DNA from 4 places in the Aminobacter sp. BA135 genome. Region 1 is predicted to be linked to each of the others. Evidence: riboswitches for the same ligand, from Rfam matches in the RefSeq annotation. Region 1 holds a riboswitch; each other region holds the start of a gene.

Region 1 (7,799 bases):
TCGATCTGGCGGCGGCCGATGACGCGTACCGTGCCTGGCTCGCAAACCCTGGACTTGTCGTTGCGGTCGACATCAGAGCACATGGTAAGCTCGGATTCGTCCTTCTTCGAATTGAGCAGCTTCAGGATTTGCTCAGAGTCGGAGATGGCGTCGTCGCCACGCTTGATGGTGCCCGAGATCGGGCAGGTCTCGACGCGGCGGCCGTTGACGCGGACGAACATCTCCGGCGAGGCGCCGATCAGATACTCGCCTTCGCCGAGATTGATGAAGAACGAATAGGGGGAAGGGTTGATCGCCTTCAGCCGGCGCGAAATCTCCGACGGCACCGTCTCGCAGCGCTCGTAGAACATCTGGCCGGGCACGACCTCGAACAGGTCGCCGCGCTTGAAACTGTCCATCGCCCGGCGCACCAGTTGGGCATATTCGCCCGGCTCATGGTCGGCGCGTGGCGGAATGCGGTCGGACGCCTTGAACGGCTCGACGACGCTGTCCCGCGCGAGGCCCTCGGTCGAGAAATCCGCGCCGGAATAGTCGTAGCGATCGTGCCAGGCTTTGGCTGAATAATGGTCGACGACAAGGATCTCGTCGGGCAAAAACAGCACGAGGTCGCGCTGGCTGTCCTTGCGCACCAGTGTGTGCTCGACCGGGTCGAACTGGAAGGCGAGGTCGTAGCCGAAGGCGCCGTAGAGGCCAAGATTGCTGTCCTCGTCCGACTTGAACAAGGCAGTGATTGCGCGCAGCACGGTGAACACCGAAGGCACGCGCGACCGTTCTTCCTCGGTAAAGACGCGGCCGGGCGTCGCCACCTCGAGCGCGATCAAGCGCTTGGAGGTCTCGGTGATCGTCAGCTCATTGAGCGGCGCGAGCACGGCGCGGATCACCGGCAGCAGCACCTCGCCGCGGCCGTTCAGCGCCTCGATCTTCATTGCGCGTCCGCGTGCCGAGATTACCACCGGCGGGTCGATGATGGCGGTGTCCCAGCGGGTGTAACGGCCGGGATATTCGTAGTTGGAGGAGAACACCGCGCCGCGCCGGCTGTTGAGCCCGTCGAGATAGGTCTCGATCGCGCCGTGATAGGCGGTTTCGTGGCGCTGCCGGGTGATCGACACCCCGCCTGACGTCACGTAGCGCTCGGCGCCGTTTTCAAGCAATTCCAACGTCATTCCCGTCTCCATCTCTTGCAGTGGGAGCGTCCGGAGCCTGGTTCGAAAAAAGCAAATGGCCGCCCGGAAATCCCGTTGCGGCCATCACAATCTTCACGCGCACGCGCTTCAAGAGGCCGCTGTCAGCTGGCCCGCCACCACATGTTCTGGAGCGAAGTCGTGTTCATGGCGGAATGCATAGCGGCGAATTCGGGGCCACGCAACCGGATTTGCGTCGTCTTGCATTGCATTACCAACTGACCCTCACTTTGTTGTCCGTCGCCGCATCAAGATGACGAAAGCAATGCCGCCGATCAGCCCGGTGACGATGCCGAGCGGCATGTCCTGCGGCGGCACGACCGTGCGTGCGGCCATGTCGGCGGCGATCAGGAAGATGGCGCCGACCAGCGCCGACAGCGGCAGCACGCGGCGATAGTCGCCACCGACGAAGAAGCGCACGATGTGCGGGATCATCAGGCCGACAAAGGCGATGACGCCGGAGTAGGCAACCGCACAGCCGGTCAGCAGCGCACAGGCGACGAAGACCTTGAGCCGGAAGCGCTGCGCCGGGATGCCGAGTGCGGTTGCGCTTTCGTCGCCCAACGTCATGGCGTTGAGGTTGCGGGTCTGCGTCATCAGCCAGACGCCGCACAGGACAAGGGCTGCCAGCGGATAGGGCAGATGGCTCCATTGCGCCAGCCCGAGCCCGCCAAGCATCCAGAAGATCGCGACATGGGCAGCCTTGGGGTCGCCGATGAAGATCAAGAGGTTGCCTGCGGCCGAGATGATGAAGCTCACCGCCACGCCGGCAAGGATCAGCTGGCCGGCCGACTGCGCTCGCGCCAGGTTGGCGATGGCAAGCACCAGTGCGGTTGCCGCCAGCGCGCCGGCAAAGGCGAAGACTGGCACGGTGACGGTGCCGAGCACCATGCCGGAATGGATCAGCGCCATGATCGCGCCGAAGGCCGCGCCCGACGAAATGCCGAGCAGATGCGGATCGGCGAGCGGATTGCGTGTCACCGACTGCAGGGCTCCCCCCACCAGCGCCAGCGAGGCGCCGACGATGGCGCCCAGGATGACGCGCGGCGCGCGAACGTCCCAGACGATATTCTCGCGTCCGCTCGACCAGACCGCCTCGACGCTTCCCGGTATCAGCTTGTTGGCAATGACGCCCCACACCGTTTCCAGTGGGATCGCCACCGGGCCGACGCCGACGGCAATGATCATGCCTATCACAAGCACCACGGCCAGCCCCGGTATCAGGGCCGGCATGGCGTGGATCAGGACGTGTCTTGGCCCTGTGACGAAGTGGCGATGCGACACGGCTCAGTCGGCCCGCATCGCGGCGGCCAGCCGCTTGATCGCCGCAATGTTGCGCGGTCCCGGCGTCGCCTCGTTGTATTCGAGCACGAAGAAGCGGTTGTTCCTCACTGCCTCGATGTCCTTGAAGGCCGGGTTGGTGCGCATGTAGTCGATCTTCTGCTCGGCAGTTACCTCACCGTAATTGACGATCACCACCATGTCGGGATTGCGCTCGATGACCGGCTCCCACCCAATCTCGACCCAGCTCGACTCGACGTCGTCAACGATGTTCTTGCCGCCGGCTGCCTCGATAATGGCGGTCGGCATGGCGTAGCGTCCGGCGGTAAACGGCTTCTGCTCGCCGGAATCGTAGATGAACACGTTGACTGGCTTGTCGAGCTTGGGCAGCTCGGCCTGGAAGTCGGCGAGTTCCTTCTCATAGCCTGCCACCAGGACGTCCGCCTTCTCGCGCACACCAAAAATGGCGCCGAGATTGAGCAGGTCGGCATACATGTCCTGAAGCGACGACTTGTCCTTCTTCATGATGTGGATGCAGCTTTCGGTCAGCTCGTAGACAGCGATCTTGAAGGGCGCGAGCGTATCCGGGGTGACGTCGCCGCCGACCTTCATGCCGTAGTTCCAGCCGGCGAAGAACAGGTCGGTGTCGGCGCCGAGCAGCACTTCCTTGCTGACGTATTGTGGGGCGAGTTCGGGCAGTTCGCCGACGCCCTTGCGCAAATCCTCGCTCAGCGTCTTCCAGCCGGAGATGCCGGAATAGCCGGCCATGTGGTCGGCAAGGCCGAGCGCCAGCATCATCTCGGTCAGGTTGACGTCGTGCGAGACGGCGCGCTTGGGCGCGGACTCGAAGGTTACGTCGCGGTTGCAGCTCTTGACGGTGACGGGGAAGCCGCTGGCCATAGCTGTTGCGCAGCTGGCGAGCAGGGCGGCGGCGATGATGGGCAGGCGCATGGAGGCTCCTTGATGTTCAGCGTTCGAGGTGGAAGGAAAAGCGTGGACGACCGGTGACGGGATGGTCGTCGAGGGTCGCTCCGACGGAAAAGCTGTCACGTATGCGATCGGGCGTCAGGATGTCGGCGGGCGCGCCGCAGGCAACGGCGCGGCCTCCGTCCATGACAAGCACGCGGTCGGCATGGGCCGAGGCGAGCGCCAAATCGTGCAGGGAAACGATGACGGTGCAGCCGAGATTGCCGAGCAGCTCCAGCACTTCGAGTTGGTGACGGATGTCGAGGTGGTTGGTCGGTTCGTCGAGGATCAGAAGGTCGGGTCGCTGCACCAATGCCCGGGCAATCATCACGCGCTGCTTTTCGCCGCCCGACAGCGAGCCGAAGTCGCGCGCAGCGAGTGCGGTCAGGCCGAGCAGGGCAAGGGCTGCCTCGACTTGGTCGTAGTCGCGGTCCCTGGTGCCGAAACTCGTGACATGCGGGGTCAGGCCCAACTCGATGATTTCTGCGACAGTCAGGCCGAAGTCCGAGGCGCTTTCCTGAAGCACGGTCGCGATGCGGCGGGCACAGTCGCGCGGCTTCATCTTCCAGATGTCGGTGCCGTCGAGGCGGACAGTGCCCGAAGTCGGCTTGTGGTAGCGGTAGAGGCAGCGCAGCAGGCTCGACTTGCCGGCGCCGTTGGGGCCGACGATGGCGAGCAACTCGCCCGGCGCAACCGCAAGGCTGATCGGCTCGAGGATCGGCTGCGAAGCACGAGGGCCCCAGCTGACGCCATCGAGTTCGAGCAGTGCCGGGGTGGTGCCTACAAGGCGGCTAGCGGCGTGGACGCGATCGAGCATACCCTGTCTCCGCGGTCGGGCGGAGGTAGCAGAACGATCCGGAAAGCGCGCCGGTACCGAAAAAGGCAGTCGCAACCATCATCATCTCCGCGGCACACCCCGGCCGGTTGAGTTAATCGGATGATGGCAGGTCTCCTGGCTTGCGGGTGATCGCGCCTCGGAGCCTTCCCGGCCTTTCGGCCAGTGGCATGTTTCCGAATTGCTATCCGCTCACAGTTGCGGGGGCAGCCACGGTTTCGCGTCGGGGACGTCTCACCGTGTTCCCATTTAACCTGCTGCCCGAACCGGATAGCAGGAACCATCGCTGTCGTGGCTACAGCAGCGACGGGTTGCTGACAATCGCTAAAGCGTCATGCCGCCTGCTGAATTGCGTCACGGCGGTCGAGCGCGAAGGAAATGAGCGCGACGCCGAAGGCAGACAGCGCGATGGCCGCACCGACGAAGGGCAGGCCGGCATAGCTCACGCCCATCGAAATTGCAGCACCACCGACCCAGGCGCCGGCGGCGTTGCCGGCGTTGAAGGCGCCCTGGTTGAGGGTGGCCGCGAGGTTCGGTGCCTCCGAAGCGGTTTCGACGACGCGCATCTGCATCGGCGGCACGATGACGAAGGTGATGACGCCCCACATGAAGACGAGCAGGATCGCCGCGGGCGCCGAAGAGCTGAGTCCGGCGAAGGCGACGTGAATCGCCGCCATCACCACCAGCGCGCCGATGGCTGTGGGCATCAGCTTCCAGTCGGCCAGCTTGCCGCCGATGATGTTGCCGATGGTCATGCCGCCGCCGAACAGCAACAGCACCCAAGTGACCGATTCAACCGAGAGGCCGCTGACGTCGGTCAGGATCGGCTTGATGTAGGTGAAGACGGCAAACAGGCTGCCCGAGGCGAGCGCCGAGATGATCATGGCGAGCCAGACCTGGAGCTTGCCCAGAACCTTGACCTCGCCTGATACCCCGCCCTTGCCGGGAGGGGCGACGCCCGCAGGGACCAGCCAGGCTATGGCCGCCACCGAGAGCAGGCCGATGACGACGACGGCAAAGAAGGTGGCGCGCCAGCCATAGGCCTCGCCGAGTGCCGTGCCGCCGGGAACGCCGAGGATGTTCGCCAATGTCAGGCCGGCAAACATCAGGGCGATGGCACTGGCGCGCTTGTTGGTTGGGACCAGGTTTGCCGCCACCACCGAGCCGATGCCGAAGAAGGCGCCGTGACCAAAGGCGGTGATGACGCGAGCGATCATCAGCGTCCAGTAAGTGGGGGCGATGGCGCAAAGCAGGTTGCCGAAGACGAACATCATGGCGAGCCCGATCAGCACCGGTTTGCGCGGCAGTTTCGCTGTGCCCACCGCGATGATCGGGGCGCCGACGACGACGCCGAGCGCGTAGCCGGTGACCAGAAGACCGGCGGCCGGGATCGACACGCCGAGGTCGGCGGCGACCTCCGGCAACAGGCCCATGATCACGAATTCGGTGGTGCCGATGCAAAAGGATGCAACGGCCAGAGCGAGGATCGGCAAGGGCATGGGCGGACTCAGGGGAGCTGAAACGATTTAGACGCACAATTTCCTCATGTCCCGCGCGGCACAAGCGACGTTGCCGCATTGCAGCAATGCATCTGGCGCATGGCAGACATACGCAAGACGCTAGCTGCGAGGATCAGGACTGCTGGGTGAGGTCGCGTCGGAGAAATTCGTAGAGCCGGTCGACCGCCGAATTGGCGGGCTGCGGGTTGCGCAATATGCCGATTTCCATCTCGGGCAGCGGCGGCAGGCCCTCGGCTTCGCCGATGACGCGCAGGCCGGGGGGCACGCTGCGCTGGGCGAGCACGGCTACGGCGAGACCCGCCTGAACCACGGCGATCAGCCCGAGCAGGCTGGCGCTGGAATAGGTGCAGCGGAACGATCGGTCGGCGGCGCCCAGCACCTGCAACACGCTCTTTCGCGCGACGCAACCGGGCTCGAACAGCGCGACAGGCAGCGGATCGATCTCCCAGGCGACATGGTTGGGGGAGGCTACCCAGACAAGCCTCTCGCGCTGCAGCACCTCGATCGCCTGCTCCGGTCCGCGGGTGATGATGGCAAGGTCGAGCTTGCCGTCGGCGAAAGTCTTCACCAGCGTAGTCGACTGTTCGCAGACAAGCTCCACAGTGACCAGCGGGTGGGCCGCGGCGAAGCGCGACAGCACCGTCGGCAGCAGGAATGCGGCATAGTCGTCCGGCACGCCGAGCCGCACGCTGCCGGCCTCCTCCGGACGGGTGACGCTTGCCCAGGCTTCGTCGGAGAGTTTCAGCAGCCGCCTGGAGTAGACCAGTAGCTCCTCGCCGATGGCGTTGGGCAGCACGGCGCGCGGGCCGCGTACCAGAAGTTGCTTGCCGATGGTCTGTTCCAGCCGCTGCATCTGCATGCTGATGGCCGACTGGCTGCGCCCGATGCGTGCCGCGGCATGGGAAAAGCTGCCGCTGTCGGCTACGGCGACGAAGGTCCTCAGCAGGTCGAGGTCGAGTGATATCGCCATGATGGTATCAGCAATTCGAATAGGGTTCGCCAAATCTATTCGTTTGAATGAATTCGTCAATCGGGGCTTGCTTGGCCATCGCGACCGGACGACGCTCATGACCAACGCCTCCCGCTTTCCCGCCCTGAACCTCGCTGTCGCCATGGCTATCGCCGGCACCGTCGGCGCCTTCGTCACTGAGGCGGGCATCGACCCAATCACGACGGTGTTCTGGCGCTGCCTGTTTGGCTCGCTCTTTCTCGGCGCCTGGTGCCTTGTGCGCGGCTACCTGCCTGACAATTCGCTATCCTGGAGCCGCCTCGGCCGCGCGACGCTTTGCGGCGTCTGCATGGTGCTGAGCTGGACTGCGTTCTTTGCCGGCTTCGCCAAGACCTCGATTGCGGTGATGACCATCGTATATCATATCCAGCCGTTCTTCGTGGTGCTGATCGGCGTTCTGTTCCTCAAGGAGCGGATTACCATTGACCAGGTCGCCTGGATGGGCGCTGCCTTTTTGGGCGTCGTGCTGGCCAGCGGCCTCGTCGTCTCCGACAATCCGGTCACGACCACCTGGATGATCGGCATCGCCATGGCGCTCGGCGGTGCCTTCCTCTATGCGGTGGTGACGATCCTGGCCAAGGGCCTGGGCGAACAGCGGCCGGAGATCACGGTGCTCTGCCAGACGGCGGTCGGCGTCATCATGCTTGCGCCGGCTGCCAATTTTTCCGGCCACATTTCGCTCAACTCATGGGGTTGGCTTATCGGCATTGGCGTGCTGCACACCGGCATCGCCTATGTGATGATGTTCTCGTCCTATCCCAGGCTGACGACGCCGGTTATCGGCGTGCTCACCTTCATCTATCCGGTGGTCGCCATCATCATCGACTGGGCGGTCTACAACCACCCCATCGGCATCGCGCAAAGCATGGGCATGGTCCTGATCGCCATCGCAACGCTCGGCGTGAGGCTCGGCTGGCGGCTGCCTGTTCGTCGCACGGGTACCGCCCTTGCCGGCCAGAAATGAAAAGGCGCCCGAGGCGCCCCTTCCGATGTCGATGCGCTCAGAC
Region 2 (7,799 bases), 2.3 Mb from region 1:
GCGGTCGAACTGCTGGACAGGGTGAAATTGCCGGAGCCCGAGGCGCTGGCGCGGGCATATCCGCATCAGTTGTCGGGCGGACAGAAACAGCGCGTGGTGATCGCAGCGGCCATCGTGGCGTGTCCGAAACTGCTGATCGCCGACGAAGCGACGAGCGCGCTCGACACCATCGTCCAGGCCGAGATCGTGGCGCTGATCCGCCGGCTCGTGGCCGAGGATGGCATGGCGCTGCTGTTCGTCAGCCATGACATAGCACTTGCCGCCAACCTGGCCGACCGCATCGCCGTGTTCCGTCACGGCCGCATGGTCGAAATGGCGGCGACGGCCGAGTTGCTGGCGCGGCCAAGGAGCGACTACAGCCGCGCGCTGCTGGCGGCACATCTGGGGCTGAAAGCCCATTCAGGTGCCAGCCGATGAGCGCGCTGCTGCAGGTCGAGGGGCTGTCGAAGCGCTACCGGCGCGGCGACAGGGATTTTTCCGCCCTCGATGACATTTCCTTTTCTATTGCGCCGGGGGAGACGCTGGCGCTGGTCGGACCCTCCGGCTCGGGCAAATCGACGGTGGCGCGTATCCTGCTGCGGCTGGTCGAGCCCGATGCCGGCAGCATCCGCTTCAACGGCGAGGAACTGTTGGGATTGCGGGGGGCAGCCTTGAGAGCCACCCGGACGAAGCTGCAGATGGTGTTCCAGGATCCGCTGGCGGCATTCAACCCGCGCGCCACGGTGGCCCGCCTGATCGACGATCCGCTGCGCATTCACGGCATCGTCGGGCGCGCCGATCGACCCAAGGCAATCGCAGCGCTGCTGGAGCGTGTCGGTCTCGCCGCCGAGCTCGCCAGCCGTCGCGTGCACGAAATATCGGGCGGCCAGCGCCAGCGCGTGGCGATCGCGCGCGCGCTTGCTACCCGGCCGGCGCTGATCGTGCTCGACGAGGCGTTGTCGGCGCTGGACGTGCTGGTGCGCGGCGACATCCTCAACCTGCTTGCCGAGCTGCAACGGGACGAGGGCGTCGCCTATCTCTTCATCTCTCACGACCTTGGTGCGGTGCGCGCCGTAGCCCACCGCATCGCGATCATGGACAGCGGCCGTATCGTCGAAGAGGGCGACGCCGCCACCGTGATAACCGCGCCCGCCTCGGCCACGGGCCGGGCGCTGGTGGCGGCCACGCCGGAACTGCCTGTGTTCCCAAGGTTGCCTGTTTTCAAGGAGACCGTTTCGTGACCGAACATGCCATGCGCGCCGAAAAGCTCGCTGCCGAACTTGATTCTGCCTTTCGCAACCGCGCCGATCTCTACCGGCTGATGCTGGATGAACTTGCCGCCGAGCTTGGCGACGCCAAGGCGGAAGAAGTCCTGGTAAGGGCGATCGAGAAGCGCGGCCGCGAGGTCGCACAGGTGGCGTTCGCCAGCTTCGGGCCGAACGATGCGCGCGCCATCGGCGAGGCCTTCCTGGCCGTCAGCCCGGATGGCGGGCGCATGTACCCCACCGATGTCGAGCGCAGCGACAATCACATCGCCTTCAAGGTCAAGCGCTGTCCGCTCAAGGATGCCTGGGTGGGGGCCGGTGTCGGCGACGACAGGCTGGCGACCTTGTGCCGGATCGCCGGCGCTTTCGACCGCGGCCTGTTCGAGGCGACCGGTGTGCGCTTCGAAAACGTCACCTGGACGCCGGGCCATGGCTCCGGCTGCTGCCATATCTGCCTGACCGACCGCGACATCTGAGATCGCACTTGGTGCGGCTGACGGGTGCAGCGGCGATGGACCTTGGCGGTTGTATTGGTGCGCTTGCGTCGCGAAAATCGCTTCGCGCTTTTCCTCGGGTTGCCGTCGTGCGACGATTCGTCAGCGGCGTGAGTCGCGGATCGGCACATACGGGGAAATGCGATGTACAAATTCGAGGTCTACAAGGACAAGGGCGGCGAGTTTCGGTTCCGCTTCAGGGCTTCCAATGGCGAGGTGATGTTCAGCTCGGAAGGCTATTCGGCCAAGGCATCGGCGCTGAAGGCGATCGAGTCGATCAAGAAGAACACGCCCGGCGCCACGGTGGAGGATCAGACCACGGCGGTCGCCTGACGGGCGGCATTTCCACGGCGGGCCGATAGGTCGGCCCGTCTCCAGCCTGTTGTTCCAGCATGATCTCTGGCTGCCTGCTTGTCGATCATGCGCTGGTCGTTGCAACTGCGCATCGTGGCTCGTGACGTGCTCCGGCCGATGCGCCAGAACCTGGAGAGAGAAATGGGTATCGAAAGCTTGCTCGTCTTCCTGATCGTCGGCGCCGTTGCCGGCTGGCTCGCCGGCCAGTTGGTCAAGGGCTACGGCTTCGGCCTGATCGGCAACATCGTGGTCGGTATCGTCGGCGCGCTGATCGCCGGCTGGCTGCTTCCGACGATCGGCATCAGCCTGGGCTCGGGTATCATAGCTGCCATCATCCATGCCACCATCGGCGCGGTGATCCTGCTCGTACTGCTCAGACTGGTGAAACAAGCCTAGCGAAACCACTCGAGACGTAGTTGCGATCGCCGGCAAGCACAGCTTCGCCGGCGATCTTTTTTGTCCCCTCTTGATAAAGGTCTGGCGGCGCTAGTCGGCGCGCTTCCGCGGCTCTGCGATCTTGCTAGCCAGTCCGAGCACGCCGAGCAACCTGATGGTCAGGTAGGTGACATCGAATTCCCACCAGTGGTGGCCGTGGCGGGCAGAGCGCGGGTCGGCGTGGTGGTTGTTGTGCCAGCCCTCGCCATTGCTGAGCAGGCCGACGATGACGTTGTTGGTGCTGTCGTCTGTCGTGTCGTAGTTGCGGTAGCCCCAGACATGGGTGACCGAATTGACCGACCAGGTGATGTGCCAGGTAATCACGGTGCGCGCGAACACGCCCCAGACGAGCAGGCTGAGGCCGAACTGGATCGCCTGGTCAGTCGTGCCGCCGGTGATCAGGCTCGCGGCGACGCCGCCGCCGAAGAAAGCTGCCCAGGACGCGATGATGATGCCGAGATAGACATGCGGCTTGTCGAGCTTGCGGTAGAACGGGTCGCGAACGATGTCCTTGGCGTAGCGGCCGTAGATCTGCATGCGCTCCATGTCGGGCGACTTGACCAGCAGCCAGCCGACATGGGCCCAGAGGAAGGTGACGATCGGGCTGTGCGGATCCGGCTCCTCGTCGGCGTGCTCATGGTGGCGGCGGTGCACCGCAACCCAGCGCGCCGGCGTGTCCTGGAAGGCGCAGACGGCGATGATAGCAAGCCCGTGCTCGAGCCATTTCGGGCAGGTGAAGCCGCGATGGGTGAGAAGCCTGTGGTAGCAGAGGTTGATGCCGAGCGTGCCGAAAACATAGATGCCGGCGATGCAGAGGATGACGCCGGTCCAGCTGAAGAACCAGGGCAGCAAGGCGTAGAGCGCGACGACATGATAGAATGCGAGGCCGCTCAAATTGAGCCAGTCGATGCGGGCCAGAAGCGGTCGGCGCGCAATTGCGGGCGTGGCGGACGACGCCGCGATCTGGTCGGACATAGATGCTCCCATTTGCGGCCCGGATCGCTTCCCCACGATCGAGCCGCCTCCTCCGTTTCGGGCGAGGTTGCGCAGTTTCTAATTCAGGGTCAAGGCACGTTCGGAATTACCCCGAAATATGAGTGTGGACGGTGGGCCGTGGCGGCGACCTACTGCTTTTGCGGATGCGGGTTTGGCCGGACCATCGGGGAAGGTAGATCGCCCAAGAATGTGCCTGGGACGCCGCGGACACGGAAGTTCCACAGCAGTCGATCTAGGCGCTGGAACTCCCGCAAAGGGAGCTGCGCTGGCTGGACAATCAGTCGTGATGCAGGCAGTCGTCGCAGAGGCCGAACTTCCAGGCGGCAGCGGTGACGCCGATGAAGCGATTATGACAATGGACGCATTCCATGTTGCCATATCCCCGCGGCGAAGGCGGTGACAGAGATCTTTGCGCCGCGATGTAAGTCTCGCGCCGACGCACCAACTCTTCGCGGACATCACGCCGCGAATAGGATACTTGAATTGCCATGACTGCCACCGCCCACTGAACTGATCTAGCCCTGCGCAATAGTCGCTGATGTTTCCCTTGGGTCAATTAGATCGATGGATTGACGTGGATCGCAACAGGCTGCGTCAGCCCATCAGACCTGTGCCCGACGACCCCAGGTGCCGCTGCCGCTGCTGAGCGTTTCAGCCTTGGCTTCCAGCCAGTTGCGGATATCGGCGGGAACATCCGTCGATCCGTTGAGTGGCGGATTGCGCGCCGTGCCTGGTAAAGACGTCGTGATAGTGGACGATCGACAACGGCAAGCGTTGCTGTTCGGCCGACACGATCCCCCTTGTTTTCAATAGGCCTTCACCGCAGCACCTGCTTGCGGCCGGTGGGGTGGTAGGCAAAGTCGTCGACCACCGCGCCGCCGAGCAGATGTTCGGTGACTATGCGGTCGACGGCGGCCTCGGTGACCCCGCCGTAATAGGTGCCTTCGGGAAAGACCTGCAGCACCGGTGCCAGGTTACAGGGGCCAAGGCAGGTCGATTTGGCGCTCATCATGCCGTCGCCGGTCACGCGCAGCTTCTGGCGGTCCTGCTGGTTGCGCAGGTGGCCCCAGATCAGGTCCGCGCCGGCGGCATTGCACGGGCCGCCCTGGCAGACCAGCACGCGGCGTTTCTGCGCCGGCACGAGCGAACCCTCCGGCGCCAGCCTGTCGAGCGGCGGGATGGGCGGCGTCGCGTCGGCACCGGTGACGAGGTCGGCCATCATTGCAGCCAGCAGCGGGCTTTCGGCGAGGCCCCGCGCGATGCGCACCGTCGGCCAAGGTGCCGCGTCCTCGGCCTGCCAGCGGCGCAGCGACTTGGTGAGCCAGGCATTGAAGCTGGGCTCGATCGGCAGCATCAGCGGCAGGATGAGGATATCGGAGAAATCCTGCTGGCGAAGTGCCGCAAGCGCCTCGCGCAGCGACGGCGTGCCTTGTTCGGTGAAGCCGAAGCTGGTGTGATCGACGCCGGGCAACGCCGCGGCGAGATCACAGAGCTGCTGCATCTGCCTGTAGGGCGCGGCAGCAAAGGCCGACCTGGCGACGAGCACGATGGCACGTCTGGCCTGGGACTGCGCGGTCTCAACTTCGGTATTGTGCAAACGATCGATCCCTGGCCTGACTGCGGTCGGGATTGTCGCAACGCATGTTGGTGGAAGGCGATGGCCGATAGCGCCGCCTGCACGAACCTGCGCTCCGGTGGTACACCCCGCCCACGGAACATCACTCGGTCAGGCAGGTCTCCTGGCTCGCGGGTCTCGGCTCATTGCCTGCCTTCCCGGCCGTCGGCCAGTGACACAATCGGCAATGCGGCTCACCGCTTACAGTTGCGGGGCAGCTTCGGTTTCGCACCGAATTCCCTCTTAGCTTCCGCCCGAAAGCAGAAGAACCATAACCGCGCGGCAAGCTATATGCGGGCAGACGCAAGTCAAGGGTTGTCGATGGACAAGTACCTAGGCCAGCAATGCGCTGCCTTGCGATCGCCTGGTGTTGCTGCACATAGTCCGGCGATGGACGAAGATTGCCAAGCAGCCCTCCCGATCATGACCGTGCGCCATCGGGGCGCACCGGTAGAGACCGGAGATGGACATGCACCACAAGCGGAATAAGCCCAGGAATGCCAGGGCCGGCTGCCTTTTGTGCAAACCGCACAAGGCGAACGGCGCCTGCCCGAGGCATATAGACATGAAAATCGGCAACCGGCGTCGATATGAAGCGGGAAGCTCGCAGTTGCGATGTGAAGGCGTCCGCGGCTGATAAGCTTGTCTGCGCGACATCGGATGTGCGTGCGAGGGGACGCGCCCGCCCATTGATTGGGGGGGCAGGGCGGGCGCTAAGCTCGGGTGGTCCAAGGTGGGGTAAGGACGAGGTGAGCCTGTAGGTCGTTTAGAGGTTCCTAACGTAAGGTCAACCAACGCCAGCGAGCGGACGGCGCGGTCGTTCAACTTCTCGTGTAGAGCGGCTGGATCGCAAGCGGCGTCGAGCCCATCCAGGGCAATCTGAGCGGCCGTCCACCGGTGCGTTGCCAGGACACCGGCGAGTGTCGTGAGTTACCGCCAACGTGAAGACGCTGGGAACGGACACCAGGCGGGTCGCCAGAATGATTGCAGAGCAGCTTTGGCCTGTTTTCGTGGGCACCCCACCAATGTGGCCCGGCATGCAATCGCGACAGCCACAGGCGAGGACCGGAGGTGTCGATGATGTGCGCGGCGGCGGCTCACCGCGTGGACGAACGCTTCGACCGAAGGCGTTGGAATAGCGTGCGACGAGCTTGCCGAACATGCGCGCCGTTGGCGGTAGGGTGTCAGTGCTATCTCGCCAAGCTGGCTGGAAGGGGCTTGCTCGAGCATTTCAGATGCATGTCCCGGGCGAATTGCTTGCGCATCTTGGCGCGATGCTCCTTGCCGGCCATGGCGATGCCGAGCCCGTATGGGCCAAGCAGCAGCCCTGCCGATACGCTCAGCGTTTCTTTCTCTTGCGCTGCGTAGTTCGCAGCCTCAGCTCGAGCTTTCGTGCAGTCCGCTGACCGCCATTTGGGATCCTTGGCAGAGAGTGTGGTGGCATAGTCGGCGGGCTGGGATGCACAGCCGGCAACTGCGAGCATCGTCACCGCAGCGAGCAGTTTGACCTTCATCTATGAGTCCTTGCTAAACATCCGTCCATCAACACCGACAGGGCTGGTTCCGCAAGGGGCGGTGGCAGAACACCAACACAGGAATACGCCCCTTTATTACAAGGAAACAAAGTTGCCCGAATTGAGGGCGTCGGCTATGCAGGGGTGCCTTAAGGGAGGAGAATACCATGGCGAACAAAACAATCCTCAAATTCGGCCAGCCGGAAGGTGCCGATTCCAACGACCTGCCGGGATGGGTGGTTGTCGACGGAAAGCCGACGATGAAGACGGCCGTCCAGCACACGACCGGGGACGGCAAGGTGCTGTCAGGAACGTGGCAGGCCACGCCAGGCACCTACCACGCCAGCTACACCGACTACGAGTTCGTCCACATGATCTCGGGTCGCATCATCATCACGCCGGATGGCGGCGCGCCCGTCGAGGTTGGGCCGGGCGACGCGTTCGTCGTGGAAGCGGATTTCAGGGGCACCTGGAAGATCATCGAGCCGGTGACGAAGCACTTCGTCGTTACGCTGGGATCGTAGGAAACACCGCGCAACCGGCGGGGATATCTAAATCGGCTGTCGAAGAAGGCTGCCTGCCGGCTCGTGCACGCGGGCGAACGCCTGATTGATTCGACCTGGTTCCGACAGTGAGCGGAACCAGGCGCACCGGTGATGCCTTGCTGGCTTAATTTCCTTGGGAAAAGGCTGGGGCCGCTTTGAATGATCAAACAACGCGAGATGCATCGCGCATGTTGCGTTCCCCGGCCGAGAATGAGCACTTTTCCAAGCTTTGCGGCCAGGACTGATCGCTCGCTGCGCGACCACCACAACATCGCTATCGACCTTGTCCGCGGCTACTGCGAGCTACCACCTGTGCTTGCAGGAGGTTGACCTTTACCCGAGCTGGTTTATTTAGGCCCCGGGCAGGTATGGGGTGGTAATTCATGTTGGCAGTGGTGAATTCGCTGTGGATCGGCAACAGATTGGGGCCGGTCCACGCGGGGTGTCTGAGGTCGTTTCTTCGAAATGGGCATCGTGTCGTTCTGCACGTGTTTGACCGGCCGGAGGACGTGCCTGAAGGCGTCGAACTTTTCGACGCCCAACGGTTGATGGCTCGATCGGAAATCGTTGCGCATGAGACGACCGGTAGCCTGGCTTTGGCG
Region 3 (7,799 bases), 600 kb from region 1:
TTTCCGGAAGCGCGACAGATTCTCGCCGAGCCGGACGAAACGGTCGTGCTGCAATGCGGCGACGGTTAGCGCAGCCGGTCGGTCGAAGCAAGTCCAACCTTGGCCAAAACGTGGCAAAGCCCACTGCTGGACCAAAATCCTGCGCGTGTGGCTCCCCTTTGATTTCCTTCGTCTTTTACTCAAGTTTACGCTCCTGACAAGACCGGGACCGCAGTTCTGCTAGCATTTGCAGCAAAGACCGATTCTCGTGCCCTAGCGTCATGCCTCCGGAGACTGCGATAGCTTGCCGCAATGAAGGAAAAACTCTCACTCGCCACCGCCCGCCGCATCGCTTTGGCGGCCCAGGGATTTGCCGACCCGCGCCCCACCGGCGCGATCACGCGGCGTCACCTGCAGCGTGTGCTCGACCGTACCGGCCTGCTGCAGATCGACTCGGTCAGCGCCGTCGTGCGCGCCCACTACATGCCGCTCTATTCGCGACTCGGCCCCTACCCCATGGCCCTGCTCGACGACGCCATGGCTCCGAAGAAGCGCATGCTGTTCGAATACTGGGCGCATGAAGCGTCGCTGCTGCCGCTGGAGACCTTTCCGCTGTTGCGCTGGCGCATGGCGCGGGCCGAGGACGGGATGTATGGCGGGCTCGCCAAGTTCGGCCGTGCCAACAGGCCCTATATAGAAGAGATCTTTCGCCAGGTGGTCGACCGCGGCCCGATCGCCGCTTCCGACATCGAAGGCGCCAAGGGTTCCGGCGGCTGGTGGGGCTGGAGCCAGGAAAAGCATGCCTTCGAATGGCTGTTTTGGGCCGGTCGCATCACTACCCATTCGCGCCGTGGTTTCGAACGTCTCTACGATCTGCCCGAGCGCGTGCTCCCGGCCGACATCTACGACCGCCCTGTTCCGCAGGCCGAGGATGCGCATCGCGATCTCTTGCGAATCTCCGCCCGCGCCCATGGCGTCGCCACCGGCATCTGCCTGCGCGACTATTTCCGCCTGTCGCCAGCCGACATGAAAGGCCGGCTCGAAGAGCTGGTCGAGACCGGCGAACTGATTCCCGTGCGCGTCGAAGGCTGGGACCGGCAGGCCTATCTCCACGCCGATGCGCGCATTCCGCGCAAGATCCAGGCACGCGCCCTGCTTGCGCCCTTCGATCCGCTCGTCTTCGAGCGCACCCGTGCCGAGCAATTGTTCGACTTCCGCTACCGCATCGAAATCTACACCCCGGCTGAGAAGCGCCAGTACGGCTACTACGTCCTGCCCTTCCTTCTGGGCGAGCGCATCGTCGCCCGCATCGATCTGAAGGCCGACCGACCGGCGGGTATCCTGCGCGTCCACGCCGCCTATGCAGAGCCCTGTGCGCCACCGGAAACCGCAGCCGAACTTTACGAAGAACTCCAGCAGATGCGCGACTGGCTCGGCCTCGAACGCATCGAGGTGACGCCCGCGGGCGATCTCGGACCCGGCCTGAGCGACATTGCGGGTCGCTCCGCCTCGTTGACTCCACCCCTCGCGAAAGCCTAAATCGCCCACAGACGGTCCTTCGCCCGCAACGGCGAAGGCTAAGAGGGAATGCGGTGCGCGCCGATGGCGTCAAATCCGCGGCTGTCCCCGCAACTGTGAGCGAAGAGCCAAGCTCGAAGACCACTGGGATATTCCCGGGAAGGCGAGCGAAGGCGACGATCCGCAAGCCAGGAGACCTGCCGTCGCAGACATTGATCCGATCGCCTGGCGGGTGCCCCGGGCAAGGAGCCTGGATTTGGACTTCGACGACAACCTTCCAGTCGCATCAGCCGACGCATCCTGCGATGCAGCCGACGCGCGCCCATGCGACGTGACCATCCTCGTCTGCTCATCCTGCCGCGACGAAACCGGCTCGGACGCCCATCCACGCGCCGGCGCCCAGCTTGCCGAGCACGCCCGCCTCGCCGCCAATGGCGAGATCGCCGTGCGCAGCGTCGAGTGCCTGGGCAACTGCAAGCGCCGGCTGAGTGCCGCCCTGATCCGCGACGGCGCGTGGAGCTACGTCTTCGGCGATCTCAACACCATGTCGGGCGACGATCTCGTCGCCGGCGCAAGACTCTTCGCCACCTCGACCGACGGCCTGATCCCCTGGCGCGGCCGTCCCGATAGCCTCAAGCGCGGCCTCGTCGCGCGCATCCCACCACTTGCTCTCATCAAGGAAGACACATGACCGCCTCCGTCGAACGCGTTCCCTGCACCGTCGTCACCGGCTTTCTCGGCGCCGGCAAGACCACGCTGCTGCGCAACATCCTCGAGAACTCCAAGGGCAAGCGCCTCGCCATCATCGTCAACGAGTTCGGCGATGTCGGCATCGACGGCGAGATTCTCAAGGGCTGCGGCGTCGATGCCTGCCCGGAGGAAAACATCGTCGAACTGGCCAATGGCTGCATCTGCTGCACCGTCGCCGACGACTTTGTCCCTGCCCTCGACCAAATTCTGTCGCTTACACCGAGGGTTGACCACATCCTGATCGAGACCTCGGGCCTGGCGCTGCCCAAGCCGCTGGTCCAGGCCTTCCAGTGGCCAACGGTCAAGAGCCGCGTGACGGTCGACGGCGTCATCGCCGTGGTCGACGGCCCTGCGCTGGCCGCAGGTAAAGTTGCCTCCGACATGGAAGCGCTCGCCGCCCAGCGCAGTGCGGACGATTCGCTCGACCACGACGACCCGGTCGAGGAAGTGTTCGAGGATCAGGTCGCCTGCGCCGACCTCATTATCCTGTCCAAGAGCGACCTGCTCGACGAAGCCGGCCACGCCCGCGCCACCGCCATCGTGCGCGAGCACCTGGCACGCGCCGTCAAGATCGTGCCGTCGGCGCATGGCAAGGTCGATCCGTCGGTGCTGCTCGGCCTCGGCCTCGCCGTCGAGGATGACATCGAAAACCGCAAGACCCATCACGACGGAGCGTTCGACCACGAGCATGACGACTTCGATACCTTCGTCATCGAAATCCCGTCGATCGCCAACCCCGACGAACTGGCGAAACGCGTCGCCACCGCCGCCGAAGAAGAGAACGTGTTGCGTGTAAAGGGCTTCGTCGACGTCGGCGGCAAGCCGATGCGCCTGCTCGTCCAGGCCGTCGGACCGCGCGTCAACCACTATTATGACCGTGCCTGGACCGCAGAGGACGACCGCCGCTCGCGCCTGGTCGTGATCGGCCTCAAGGGTCTCGACCGCCCGGCCATCGAGCGTATCCTGGTAGGCTGAACCGGACAGTCGGGATGCACATCCTCACCACCACCTCCGCCTCGCTCGATGACCTGATCGAGCCTGTCGACCTCAGGCAGAAGCCTGCGGATGTGGTGGCGCTGTCCTTCACCGACAGCGATCTGGCCGGCCTCGCCGGCGCCTGGAAGGCGGATGCGGCCAACTTGCCATCGATGCGGCTCGCAAGCCTGCGCGACCTCCGCCATCCGATGTCGGTCGATCTCTGGATCGACGGCGTGGCAAGCCACGCCAAAGTCATCCTCGTCCGCATCCTCGGCGGCCACGACTGGTGGCGCTATGGCTGCGACCAGCTTGCCGCGATGGCGCGCGAAAAAGGCATCGCGCTGGCGCTTTTGCCGGGCGAAAGCCACGACGAGGATCTCAGGCTGATCGAGGCCTCGACCCTGCCGCGCACCGAACTCGACGCCCTGCTCGGCTATTTCCGCGAGGGCGGCCCGGAGAACATGAAGGCGCTGGTGGCGCGGCTGGCCGGACTGACGGGTGGCAAGAATGTTATGGCGGCACCCGTCGCAGTTCCGAAGGCGGGATTTTATGATGCGGCGCGGGGCATCGTCTGTGATTTGGAAGCCTTTTTTACCGGATGGACCAGCGCCTCTGCGCAGATGTCCGGCAGGACAAAGGGGGGTGCGCAGGATCACGCCATCTCCAGCTCTCCTGCCATCCCCATCCTCTTCTACCGTTCGATGCTGCTCGCCGCCGACGTCGCCCCTATCGACGCGTTGGTCGAGGCACTGAGAGCACAGGGCCTCCGCCCCGTCCCGATTTTCGTCTCAAGCCTCAAGGATAAGGCCTCCCTCGCATTCGTCGAAGCAGCCCTGGACCAGCTCGCGCCCACGGCCATCGTCACCGCAACCGCCTTCGCCGCCGGCGCCGAACCGGGCACGGAAACGCTGTTCGACCGCGCCCGCGTGCCAGTGTTCCAGGTCATCGTCGCCACCACCCGCCGCGAAGCCTGGGAAGGCAGCCGGCGCGGCCTCGCGCCCGCCGATCTTGCCATGCATGTGGTGATGCCCGAGCTCGACGGTCGCATCCTCGCCGGCGCCATCTCGTTCAAGGCGGAGAGCGAAGTCGACCCAGCCCTCGGTTTCCGCGCCTTCGCCAACCGGCCCGAACCAGACCGTGTCGAGCAGGTCGCCCGCCGGATCTCGGCGCATCTCAGGCTGCGCCAGACATCGCCCGAAAAGCGCAAGCTGGCGATTCTCGTCCCCGACTATCCCAGCGCCCCCGGTCGCACCGGCTATGCCGTCGGCCTCGACGTGCCATCAAGCGTGCTCGCCATGCTGCACGACCTCAAGGAGGCCGGCTACACGGTTGAATCGATTCCGCAATCGCCGCGCGCATTGCTCGACCTGATCGAGGCTGGTGGGCAAGGGCTGGCGCTCGAAGACTATCTCACGCTTGCCGAAGATCTGCCTGAGGAGGCGAGGAAAGCTGTCGAAGCGGCGTGGGGCAAGGCGGAAGCTGATGCAGTCGACAAGACCAAGACACGGAAGCGCTCGACGTTGCCCGAAGCATCCCCATACGCTCGCCGCGAACCCAGCTCTACCTTCGCCTTCCGCGCGGCCACCTTCGGCAACGTCACCGTCGCCCTCGCCCCTGACCGCGGCCGTTCGGCCGATCGCCGCGCCGACTATCACGACCCGACGCTGCCGCCGCGCCACGCGCTGCTCGCCTTCGGCCTCTGGCTGCAGAAGTCGCTCGGCATCCACGCCATCGTCCATGTCGGCGCCCATGGCACACTCGAATGGCTGCCCGGCAAGGCGGTGGCACTGAGCCGGAATTGCTTTCCCGAAATCGTCACCGGCTCCCTGCCGGTGGTCTATCCCTTCATCGTCTCCAATCCCGGCGAGGCGGCCCAGGCCAAGCGTCGCATCGCAGCGATCACGCTTGGCCACCTGCCGCCGCCGCTCGCCGCTGCCAGCCTGGACGAACACCAGCAGAAGCTCGAGCGCCTGGTCGACGAGTACGCCCAGGCCGACGGCCTCGACCGTCGTCGCCGCGACCGCCTGGCCAAGCTCATCGTCGAAACGGCGTCGCAGACCGGCCTTGCTGCCGAGGCCGGCGTCGCCGGGACCGACGCGCCCGACGAAGCGCTGCGCCGCATCGACGCCTGGCTCTGCGACCTCAAGGATTTCGCCATCAAGGACGGCCTGCATATCTATGGCCGCGCCGAAGAGAACGAGCCGGACTCGGCGCGCCTTGCCAGCGCAGAAGCCGAGCGGAAAAACTTGATCGCCGCGCTCGACGACCGCCATATCAAAGCCGGCCCAGCAGGCGCTCCGGCACGTGGCCGCACCGACGTCCTGCCGACCGGGCGCAACCTGTTCACGTCAGACCCGCGCACAATGCCGACGCCGACGGCCTTCGACCTCGGCAAGGCAGCCAGCGACGAAGTCATGCGCAGCTACCTGCAGAGCCATGGCGAATGGCCGCGTGCGCTCGTCATCGACCTGTGGGGCAGCGCTTCCTTGCGCACCGGCGGTGAGGAGATCGCGCAGGGCTTGGCGCTGATGGGCTGTCGGCCGCAATGGGACGCCGCCACCGGTCGCGTCACCGGCATCGAGGTGCTGCCGCCGGCAGCGATCGGCCGCCCGCGCGTCGATGTCACCTGGCGTATATCAGGCCTGTTTCGCGACATGTTCCCAACCCAGATCGCACTCATCGACGCCGCCGCGCGCGCCGTTGCCACCCGCGACGAGGACGACCACGACAACCCGCTCGCCGCCAGCACGCGCGCAGCGGGCAAGGTCGAGCCACGCATCTTCGGTTCCTCCCCCGGCACCTATGGTGCCGGCCTCGAGGACCTGCTTTCCAGCGGTGGCTGGCAGGCGCGCGAGGACCTCGGCCGGGCTTATCTCGATGCTGCCTCGCACGCCTACGGGGGCAGCGACGGCGAAGGCATTTCCGCGCCGGGCGCTTTTGCCGACCGCATCGCCGAGGCCGACCTGCTTGTGCACACCGGCGACGACCCCGGCCGCGACATTCTCGAAGGCTCCGCCGACGTCGCCTTCATCGGCGGCTTCGCAGCAGCGGTCGCAGCCCTCGGCAGGCACGCCGACGTCATCGTGCTCGACACCTCGGATCCGCAGAAGCCGAGGCCGCGCTCGGTCACGGAGGCTGTCGGCCGCGTCGTCAGGGCACGCGCCACCAATGCCCGCTTCATTGCCGGCCAGATGCGCCATGGCCCGCGCGGCGCCTCCGAATTCGCCGAGACGGTCGACAGGCTGATCGGTTTTGCCGAGACCACCAACGCCATCCCGGCCGCGCTGATCGAAGCCGTCCACGACGCCTATGTCGGCAACGAGGACGTGCGCGACTTCATGCTGCGCGAAAACCCGGCGGCAGCAAAATTCATCGCCGAGCGTTTTGCCACTGCCCGTCGGCGCGGCTTGTGGCACCCGCTGCGCAACTCCGTCGACGACGATCTCGCTGCCCTCATCGCCGAGGCTGAAGCGCGCGAGGTTGCGGCATGACCGGCTTTTCCCGCCGCGGCGCTTGTCCGGCCCTTTCGGCCCCGATGTCGACCGGCGACGGCCTGTTGGTGCGGCTCAACCCGCTTGCTGGAGAAATCGCGCCCAACGTCTTGATCGGACTCTGTGAATCCGCGGCGCGTCATGGCAACGGCATCGTCGAGGTGACTGCGCGTGGCAGCATCCAGATCAGGGGGCTGACGGCGGAGAGCGCACGTCTGCTGGCCGAAGAAGTCGATGCGCTCGGCATCGCGGTGCGCACCGGCGTGCCCGTCGACACCAGCCCGCTCGCCGGCATCGACCCGGAGGAGACTGCGGATCCGACACCGCTGGCGGCAGCGATCCGGACAGCCATAGCCGAGGTCGACCTTGCTACGCGGCTCGGCCCGAAGGTGTCCATCGTCGTGGACGGGCGGGGCCAGGTCGGGCTCGGCACGATCATCGGCGATGTCAGACTGGTGGCAAAGGATGCCGAACGTTGGCGCTTGTCGGTGGCTGGCGATGAGAACTCGGCGCGTTTGGTCGGTGAATTCGATCCAGACGCCGCATGCGCGGCCACGCTCGACATTCTCCGGGCAATTGCGGCACTTGGCCGGCAAGGCCGCGCACGTGACCTCAGCTCGGAGGTCGTGCGTGCTGCCATTGCAGGATTTGAAGCCTCTCATTCCTTGGCACCCCCCTCTGTCCTGCCGGACATCTCCCCCGCAAGGGGGGAGATCGGCAACTCCGCTGGCGGCGCTCGTCATGCAGCGTTGCCGATGGACGGAGACGGCGACGACAGCCTGATCTCCCCCCTTCCACGGAAAGTTGGCAGCGCCGCTGGTGGTGCTGATCGTGCAGCGTTGCAGATGGGCGGAGACGGCGGTGACAGCCTGATCTCCCCCCTTGCGGGGGAGATGTCCGGCAGGACAGAGGGGGGTGGGAAGGATCGCGACGCCGCGAAGGCTGCCGCTCTCGAACCTGAATCGATCCCTGAGCACTCTGCCGCAACCGATTCATCCGCCATCGGAACCCTCTCTCTCAGCGGCACCCAAATCGCCCTTGGCATCGCCCTGCCTTTCGGCAGCATCGAAGCCGCGGCCCTGA
Region 4 (7,799 bases), 2.0 Mb from region 1:
CCATCCGGCGTTCAAGATCAATTTTGACACGCTGCATGTCTGGGAAGGCGGCGACGACCCCGTCGCCGCGCATGCAGCGATGCGTCCGCATATCCGCCATTACCATCTCAAGAATGTGCGCTCGCGCGCCGATCTCAGGGTCTTCGAGCCGGCTAATGTCTATGCTGCAGCCGGTAGCCGCGAAGGCATGACGCCGCTGTTCGACGGCAAGGTCGACTACCGGCGCTTCCTTGCAGAGCTGCGCGACGACCCCACTGTCGAGGCTTCGCTCGAATGGTTCGGCAATGATTGTTTCAATGTCCTGCGCAGTGACCGACAAGCAATCAAGCGTCTGAAAAGCCCCAATGAAGTCTTGCTGCGCACCGGCAGCTTCTGATATGCGCAAAAGAAGAGTATTTAGCGAAGGTTTTATCCAACCAACGCCCATCGTCAAGGACGGAGATAACAGATGAAGTTTGTTCGCCTGCTGGCCACTCTTTCGGCGGCACTGGCTATTGCCGCCGCACCCGCCCTTGCAGTCGAGATCACCACCGCGACCGGCCCCAAGACCATCGACAAGGTACCGGCCAAGGTCGCCGTCTACGACATCGCCGCGATCGATACGCTGAACCGCCTCGGCATCGAGCCGGCCGGCATCCCCGACAAGCTGTTCGTGCCGGAACTCGCCGGCGTCGCCAAGGGCGCTGCCGTCGTCGGCACGCTGTTCGAGCCGAATCTCGAGGCGCTGAATGCGCTCGCCCCCGATCTGGTGATCGTCGGCGGCCGTTCGTCGACGCAGGTCGAGGCGACGTCGCGCGTGGCGCCGACGATCGACATGACGATGGATGGCGACGACCTGGTGACCCAGGCCAAGGCGCGCCTCGCCGCCTATGGTGAGCTGTTTGCCAAACCTGACGAAGCAGCCGCTGCCGCCAAGGAGCTGGACGCCGCGGTCGAAGCCGCAAGGCAGGCCGTCAAGGGCAAGGGCAAGGCGCTGATCCTGATGACCAACGGCCCGAAGATCACCGCCTACGGCCCCGGCTCGCGCTTCGGCTGGGTGCACAAGACGCTCGACCTGGAGCCGGCTGTCGCCGACGTCGAGGCGGCAACGCATGGCGAGGCGATCTCGTTCGAATTCATCAGCAAGACCAACCCGGACTGGCTGCTGGTGCTCGACCGCGCCGCGGCGATCGGCTCGAACGACCAGGGCGCCAAGGCAACGCTCGACAACGAGCTGGTGGCCCAGACGACCGCATGGAAGAAGGGCCAGGTGATCTTCCTGCCGTCGCCCGACTTCTACATCGCCGCCGGTGGCGTGCAGTCGACGCATCGCGTGCTGTCCACCATCGAGCAAGCCTTCTCCAAGGCCAAGTGATGGCAGCGTTGCCCAACGCCCGGCTGCTCGTCGCCGCCGGGCTCGTCGGGCTTTTTGCCGTCAGCCTGAGCATCGGCGTCGATGATCTGCCGATGGGCAGCGTGTTCAGCGACGCTGGCGCACTGCAGCTTCTTTTGGTCAGCCGCCTTCCGCGAACCGTGGCCGTGGTGCTGACCGGCGCCGGCCTGGCGATTGCGGGGCTGGTGCTGCAGATCCTGGTGCGCAACCGCTTCGTCGAGCCGATCACCACCGGCACCGGCCAGAGCGCCGCACTCGGCGTGCTTGCCGTGACCTTGCTGTTTCCGACCGCCTCGATCGCGATGAAGACGCTTGGCGCCAGCGTGACCGCACTTGCCGGCACGTCGATCTTCCTTGGCATCGCGCATCGGCTGCCGCCGACGCAGCCCTTTCTCATCCCGCTGTTTGGCCTCGTCTATGGCGGCGTCATCGGGGCTGCGGTGACGTTCACCGCCTGGCAGACCGACCTTTTGCAGTATGTCGACGTCTGGACCAATGGCGAGTTCTCCGGCGTGCTGCGCGGACGCTACGAGCTGCTGTGGATCACGGCTGGCATGGTGGCGCTGGCCTGGTGGGTCGCCGACCGGCTGACCATCGCCGCGATGGGGCGCGAGGTCAGCCTCGGGCTCGGCCTCAACTACCAACGCATCGTCCAGCTCGGCCTGGTCATGGTGGCGGTGATCTCGTCGTTGGCCGTCGTCGTCGTCGGCATGATCCCTTTCGTTGGACTGGTGGTACCCAATCTCGTTTCGCGCCTGATGGGCGACAATCTGAAGAGCGCCCTGCCTTGGGTCGCCGTCACCGGCGCTACGCTCCTGCTGGCCTGTGACGTCGTCAGCCGCGTCATCCGCTACCCTTACGAAATTCCTGTAGGTACCGTGCTCGGCGTCGTCGGTTCGGGGCTGTTCCTGTGGATCCTGTTCGGGCGAGCGCAGCGTGCCTGACAAACGTCTCCTGATAATGGCTGTCGCGGCCCTGATCGCGGTGATTGCCTTCATGACCATCGGCCTGCGCGGCAACATCGCCTTCGCGCTCGAACTGCGCGCCGTGCGGCTGGTGACGCTGATTCAGGTCGGCCTGGCAATCGCAATCTCGACGGTGGTGTTCCAGACGGTGACCGCCAACCGGGTGCTGACGCCGCAGATCATGGGGCTCGACGCGCTTTACCTGTTCGGCCAGATGGCGCTGGTGCTGGCGCTCGGCAGCGTCGGTTACGTCGCGCTCGACCCGCGCCTGAAATTCGCCGGCGAGGCCGGCCTGATGATGGTCATGGCGCTGGTACTGTTCCTGCCGATGCTGCGGCGGCGGTTCGACATCGGCCTGCTGCTGCTGACCGGCGTCGTGCTCGGCGTGCTGTTCCGCAGCCTCGCCTCGCTGATCGCGCGGCTGATCGACCCGAACGAATTCGCCGTCGTCCAGGGTTCGAGTTACGCCGACTTCAACACGGTGCGGCCGGACCTGGTCGTCATCGGCCTGGTGGTGACGACGATTGCCGCCATCATCCTCTGGCGCCAGCGCCACCTGCTCGACATCGTCGCCCTGGGCGCCGACAGTGCCACCGGGCTTGGCGTGTCATGGACCAAGGCGCTGACCGGGCTGCTGCTTTTGGTGGCTGCCCTGGTTGCGGTGTCGACGGCGCTGGTCGGGCCGGTAACCTTCTTCGGGCTTCTGGTGGTGGCGCTGGCCGAGCGCATCGTCGACAGCCGCCGCCATCACCTGTTGCTGCCGGCGGCGATGCTGACCGCCGTCATCGTGCTGCTTGGCGGCCAGATGGTGCTGCAGCATCTTCTGGGCGGTGCCGCGACGCTCGGCGTCGTCATCGAATTCGTGGGGGGCCTCGTCTTCCTGGCCATGCTGATCACAACGAGCAAGCGATGATCGAGATCAAGAATGTTTCGTTGCGCCTCGGCGACACGCAAATCCTGGAGGATGTGTCGCTGACCATGCCCAAGGGCGGGGTGACGGCGCTGGTCGGCCCCAACGGCGCCGGCAAGTCGAGCCTGTTGTCGCTGATCGCCCGGCTGCAGCCGCTGCAGAGCGGATCGATCTCGGTCGACGGCCTGCCGGTCGACACGACGCCAAGCCGCCAGCTGGCCAGGACGCTCGCCATATTGCGCCAGGACCCGGCGGTGGCAAGCCGGCTCAAGGTGCGCGAACTCGTCGGCTTCGGCCGCTTTCCGCACCAGCGCGGGCGAATCGACGCAAACGACATGAAGCTGATTGAGGCGGCCTTGCAGCAGTTCGGCCTGATGGATCTCGCCGACCGCTTCCTCGACAATCTGTCGGGCGGCCAGCGCCAGCGCGCCATGGTCGCCATGGCCTTCTGCCAGGGCACCGACTACATGCTGCTGGACGAACCGCTGAACAATCTCGACATGCTGTTTGCCCGCCAGTTGATGCGCGACCTGCGCGCGGCCGCCGACAACGACAGGCGCACCGTCATCGTCGTTTTGCACGACATCAACCACGCCGCCGTCTATGCCGACCGGATCGTTGCAATGAAATCGGGGTGCGTCGTCGCCGACGGATCGCCGGCGGAGGTGCTGCAGCCCGACATGCTGGCCCGCGTCTTCGGCTACGGCATGGACGTCATCGACGTCGGCGGCGCGCCGCTGGTGCTGCACCACCGCTGACTTTTCCCAACTCCGGACGGAAACCGCTGCACGGTTTTCCTGACTTGCGCTACGCCTCGACCTCGATCGCCGACAGCGGCTTCGAGCAGCAGGCAAGGATGAAGCCATCGTCGATCTCGTGGTCGAGGATGCCGCCATTGTGGCTCATCTCGACCTCGCCGGAGAGCTTCCTGACCTTGCAGGTGCCGCATAGGCCGAACTCGCAGGCCGCCGGAATACGCACGCCCGAAGCACGCGCCGTCTGCAGCACGGTCTGGCCGGAGAGGCAGTCGGCGTCGACATCAGACAACGCGAAACGGACCGGCAGGACGGCATCCGGCACAGTCTCGCTGTCCCCGCCCGGCGTCGAGAACGGCGCGGGGACCTCCTCGACGGCAGGTGCGGCAAAGCTTTCTTGATGGTAGCGGGACATGTCGAAGCCGGAAGACTCGAGCATGCCGCGCACGGCGCGCATGAAGGGATCTGGGCCGCAGCAGAACACCTCACGCTCACGGAAGTCGGGCGACAGCAACGGCAGTCGCACCGCATCGATGCGGCCCATATGGCCGAACCAGCCTTCGCGGCTCGACCGCTCCTCGATCATGAAGCCGAGCGACAGTCCGGGCATGTGTGTGCCCAGCAGTTCGAGCTCCTTCCGGAAGATGATTTCTTCCGGACGGCGCGCGCAGTTGACGAAGGCAACGTCCGTCCACGGCGCGCAGTCGTTGAGCCAGCGCAGCATCGACATCATCGGCGTGATGCCGGACCCGGCCGAGACGAACAGGTATTTGGCGGCCGGATGCTGGTGCAGCGAAAAATCGCCTGAAGGTCCATAGGCCTTGATGCGGCCGCCCGGCTTCAGATGGTCGAACATCCAGCGTGTGCCGACGCTGCCCGCCTGCGCCTTGACGGTGACGGCGATGGAGAACGGCCGCGACGGGCTGGACGACAGCGTGTAGGTGCGCATGACGGGTGCCGGTTCGGCCGGCAGTTCGAGCGTCACGAACTGGCCCGGCTTGTAGCGGAACCAGGTCTGGTTGTCGGAGCGGAAGGTGAAGGTCCTGACGTCGGGCGCCTCGTCGGTGACGCCGATGACCTCCAGCACCTGGAGCCGGTCGTTCCAGGGCGCCATTTCGTCGAGGTTGCGGTAAAGGCCAAGCTCGGTCATCGCGTTCATGCCCCTCTCCCGGTCAGGCGACGTTGCGCAGGACCGGCTTGCCGCCGTCGGCCAGCCGCGGTTCGATGAAGCCGACGTACCATTCGATGAACTGCATGACGCCGCCCTCGTGTTCCTCCGAATAAGGCCCGGGCTCGTAGGCCGGCGATTTGATGCCGAAGGCATTTTCCTCGACGATGCGGCGGTCCTGGTCGTTGGTCTCTGTCCAGACATGGGTCAGTTCGGCCAGGTCGTAGTCGACGCCTTCGACGGCATCCTTGTGAACCAGCCATTTGGTGGTGACGGCGGTTTCCGTGGCGCTGATCGGCAGCACGCGGAAGGTGACGGCATGGTCGCCGAGCACATGGTTCCAGGTTGTCGGATAGTGATAGAGCAGCAGCGTGCCGATCCTGTCGGCCGAGACGCTGTCGGAGAGGTTCTTCCGCACTGCGCGCTTGCCCGACATGGTGTAACTCACCGCGTCACGCAGCAGTGGCGCGCGTGTCGCCCTGTACTGGCCGCCGGCATCGATGCGGAACTTGCTCGGCAACCCCACCGCCTCGCACTTTGCCCAGTGCGCCAGCATTTCGGGATCGCTTTCGGCGCCATTGACGCCGGTAACGTTCGGCGCCTCGGGAAAGGTCTTGCACAGCTCAGGGTGATTACCGGCGCAGTGGTAACACTCGCGGTTGTTTTCCCAGACCAGCTTCCAGTTTCCCTTCTCGACGATTGTGCTTTCGAAGGCGACTTTGGCTTCGCGCAGCCGGTGCGGCAGCAGGTACGGCTCGACCATGGCCCGCATCGGCGCGAAGTCGGCGGGCTCGTCGGCGAGGCAGATGAAGATGTAGCCGCCGACGGATTCGCAGGCGACCGGCTTCAGGCCGAACTGGCTCTTGTCGAAGCCTTCCGCCATCTGGCGCGCGAACAGCAGGCGGCCGTCGAGTTCGTAGGTCCACTGGTGATAGGGGCAGACGAGCTTTGCCGCGGTGCCCTTTTCTGTGGTGCAGACGCGGCTGCCGCGGTGGCGGCAGGAATTGTGGAAGGCGCGCAGCTCGCCCTTCTGGTCGCGGACGAGCACGACGGGATAGTCGCCGACCTGGACGGTGAAGAAGCTGCCCGGCTTGGCCAGTTCGCAGTCATGGCCGACAAACAGCCAGTCGCGGTACCAGATCAGCTCGAGGTCGAGCCGGTAGAAATCCGGGTCGGTGTAAAAGGGCTGTGCCAGGCTGAACCCGTCGCGGCGTCCGCGCAGCAGCTTCAGCATTTCGTTCTTCGCATCCATGTCCTGTCCTCGCACCAAGGACTGAACGGGTGGCTTGATTTGGGAAGAACGCCAGCCGGCGGACGCAGAGGTCCGTGCAGCAACGATCCGCCTCTTGACCGCCCACCGCGATCAGTCGAGTTCTGTCAGGTTCAAGGCTGGTTTCCGGGCTTCGGAGCTGTCCTTTCGGACTGTCTCGACACCTTCCCAGGCCGGCTGGCCCAGTGGTCTCCCGTCGAAACAATAACTCCGCCACCGTTGCGGGGGCAGCGCCGGCTTCTCACCGGCTTCCCAATTCTCCGCTTCGTCTCACACTCGAAGCAGCACCTTGAACATGACCGGATCAGACCACGGATTGGTGGCCGGGCACGAGCATGAAAACGACACGGGCTCAGCGCAAAGGCGACAGAGCCCATGTGATGTCATCGTGTTGCTATTCGGCCGCTTCGGCGAACGATGCCGGCACATAGTTGAGGATCGGCCCGAGCCAGCGTTCGACCTCGGCGACGGTCATGTCCTTGCGCCGTGCATAGTCTTCGACCTGGTCGCGCTCGACCTTGGCGACGCCGAAATAATAGCTTTCGGGGTGGGCGAGATAGATGCCCGACACCGACGAGCCCGGCCACATCGCCATGCTTTCGGTGAGGCTGACGCCGGCGGTTTTCTCGGCATCGAGCAGGCGGAACAAGGTCACCTTTTCGGTGTGGTCGGGCTGGGCGGGATAGCCCGGCGCCGGACGGATGCCGCGATAGGGCTCACCGATCAGGTCGTCGGGCGCGAGGTTTTCATCAGGCGCGTAGCCCCAGAACTCCTTGCGCACCTTCTCGTGCATGCGCTCGGCGAAGGCCTCGGCGAAACGGTCGGCCAGTGCCTTGACCATGATCGAGGAGTAGTCGTCATTGGCGCGTTCGAAGCGCTCGGCGATCGCCACTTCCTCGATGCCTGCAGTGACCACGAAGCCGCCGAGATAATCCGGCTTGCCGCTGTCGGCGGGAGCGATGAAATCCGCCAGCGCGACATTGGCCTTGCCGTCGCGCTTGGTCAGTTGCTGGCGCAAGGTGAAGAAGGTGGCAAGCTCCTCGCTGCGTGCCTCGTCGGTGAACAGCCTGACGTCGTCGCCAACGGCATTGGCCGGCCAGAAGCCGATGACGGCCTTGGGCGCGAACCACTTCTCGTCGATGATCTTCTTCAGCATCGCCTGCGCGTCCTCGAACAGCTGGCGCGCCGCGGCACCCTGCTTTTCGTCGTCGAGGATCTTTGGATAGCGGCCCTTGAGCTCCCAGGTCTGGAAGAACGGCGTCCAGTCGATGTAGCGGGCAAGCTCGGCCAGGTCCCAGGCTTCGAACACCTTGGTGCCGAGGACGGTTGGCTTAGGCGGCGCATAGGTAGTCCAGTCGA

What was found. Region 1 has a riboswitch for cobalamin ahead of SLT36_RS10545 (ABC transporter ATP-binding protein). Riboswitches for the same ligand answer to the same signal wherever they lie in the genome.
Region 2: it holds a riboswitch for cobalamin, as region 1 does, so the genes downstream of both, SLT36_RS27165 ((2Fe-2S) ferredoxin domain-containing protein) here and SLT36_RS10545 (ABC transporter ATP-binding protein) in region 1, are expected to answer to the same signal.
Region 3: it holds a riboswitch for cobalamin, as region 1 does, so the genes downstream of both, SLT36_RS13440 (DUF1636 family protein) here and SLT36_RS10545 (ABC transporter ATP-binding protein) in region 1, are expected to answer to the same signal.
Region 4: it holds a riboswitch for cobalamin, as region 1 does, so the genes downstream of both, SLT36_RS00860 (aromatic ring-hydroxylating oxygenase subunit alpha) here and SLT36_RS10545 (ABC transporter ATP-binding protein) in region 1, are expected to answer to the same signal.

The regions. Positions count from the first base shown of each region.
Region 1 is NZ_CP139572.1:2,160,139-2,167,937, forward strand. It holds gene SLT36_RS10530 (anthranilate synthase) at 1-1,163, opposite strand, end outside; gene SLT36_RS10535 (FecCD family ABC transporter permease) at 1,407-2,414, opposite strand; gene SLT36_RS10540 (ABC transporter substrate-binding protein) at 2,469-3,413, opposite strand; gene SLT36_RS10545 (ABC transporter ATP-binding protein) at 3,430-4,245, opposite strand; cobalamin riboswitch at 4,354-4,563, opposite strand; gene SLT36_RS10550 (MFS transporter) at 4,596-5,762, opposite strand; gene SLT36_RS10555 (LysR substrate-binding domain-containing protein) at 5,896-6,753, opposite strand; gene SLT36_RS10560 (DMT family transporter) at 6,851-7,756, shown strand.
Region 2 is NZ_CP139572.1:5,605,859-5,613,657, reverse strand. It holds gene SLT36_RS27195 (ABC transporter ATP-binding protein) at 1-417, shown strand, start outside; gene SLT36_RS27190 (ABC transporter ATP-binding protein) at 414-1,220, shown strand; gene SLT36_RS27185 (L-2-amino-thiazoline-4-carboxylic acid hydrolase) at 1,217-1,720, shown strand; gene SLT36_RS27180 (YegP family protein) at 1,883-2,071, shown strand; gene SLT36_RS27175 (GlsB/YeaQ/YmgE family stress response membrane protein) at 2,234-2,488, shown strand; gene SLT36_RS27170 (acyl-CoA desaturase) at 2,579-3,502, opposite strand; gene SLT36_RS27165 ((2Fe-2S) ferredoxin domain-containing protein) at 4,341-5,120, opposite strand; cobalamin riboswitch at 5,236-5,428, opposite strand; gene SLT36_RS27160 (hypothetical protein) at 6,329-6,652, opposite strand; gene SLT36_RS27155 (cupin domain-containing protein) at 6,820-7,176, shown strand; gene SLT36_RS27150 (hypothetical protein) at 7,581-7,799, shown strand, end outside.
Region 3 is NZ_CP139572.1:2,764,953-2,772,751, reverse strand. It holds gene SLT36_RS13445 (winged helix-turn-helix domain-containing protein) at 292-1,518, shown strand; cobalamin riboswitch at 1,514-1,716, shown strand; gene SLT36_RS13440 (DUF1636 family protein) at 1,754-2,188, shown strand; gene cobW (cobalamin biosynthesis protein CobW) at 2,185-3,222, shown strand; gene cobN (cobaltochelatase subunit CobN) at 3,237-6,716, shown strand; gene cobG (precorrin-3B synthase) at 6,713-7,799, shown strand, end outside.
Region 4 is NZ_CP139572.1:162,656-170,454, forward strand. It holds gene SLT36_RS00830 (sugar phosphate isomerase/epimerase family protein) at 1-376, shown strand, start outside; gene SLT36_RS00835 (siderophore ABC transporter substrate-binding protein) at 449-1,354, shown strand; gene SLT36_RS00840 (ABC transporter permease) at 1,354-2,316, shown strand; gene SLT36_RS00845 (iron chelate uptake ABC transporter family permease subunit) at 2,309-3,250, shown strand; gene SLT36_RS00850 (iron ABC transporter ATP-binding protein) at 3,247-4,005, shown strand; gene SLT36_RS00855 (2Fe-2S iron-sulfur cluster-binding protein) at 4,055-5,152, opposite strand; gene SLT36_RS00860 (aromatic ring-hydroxylating oxygenase subunit alpha) at 5,175-6,422, opposite strand; cobalamin riboswitch at 6,541-6,747, opposite strand; gene metH (methionine synthase) at 6,835-7,799, opposite strand, start outside.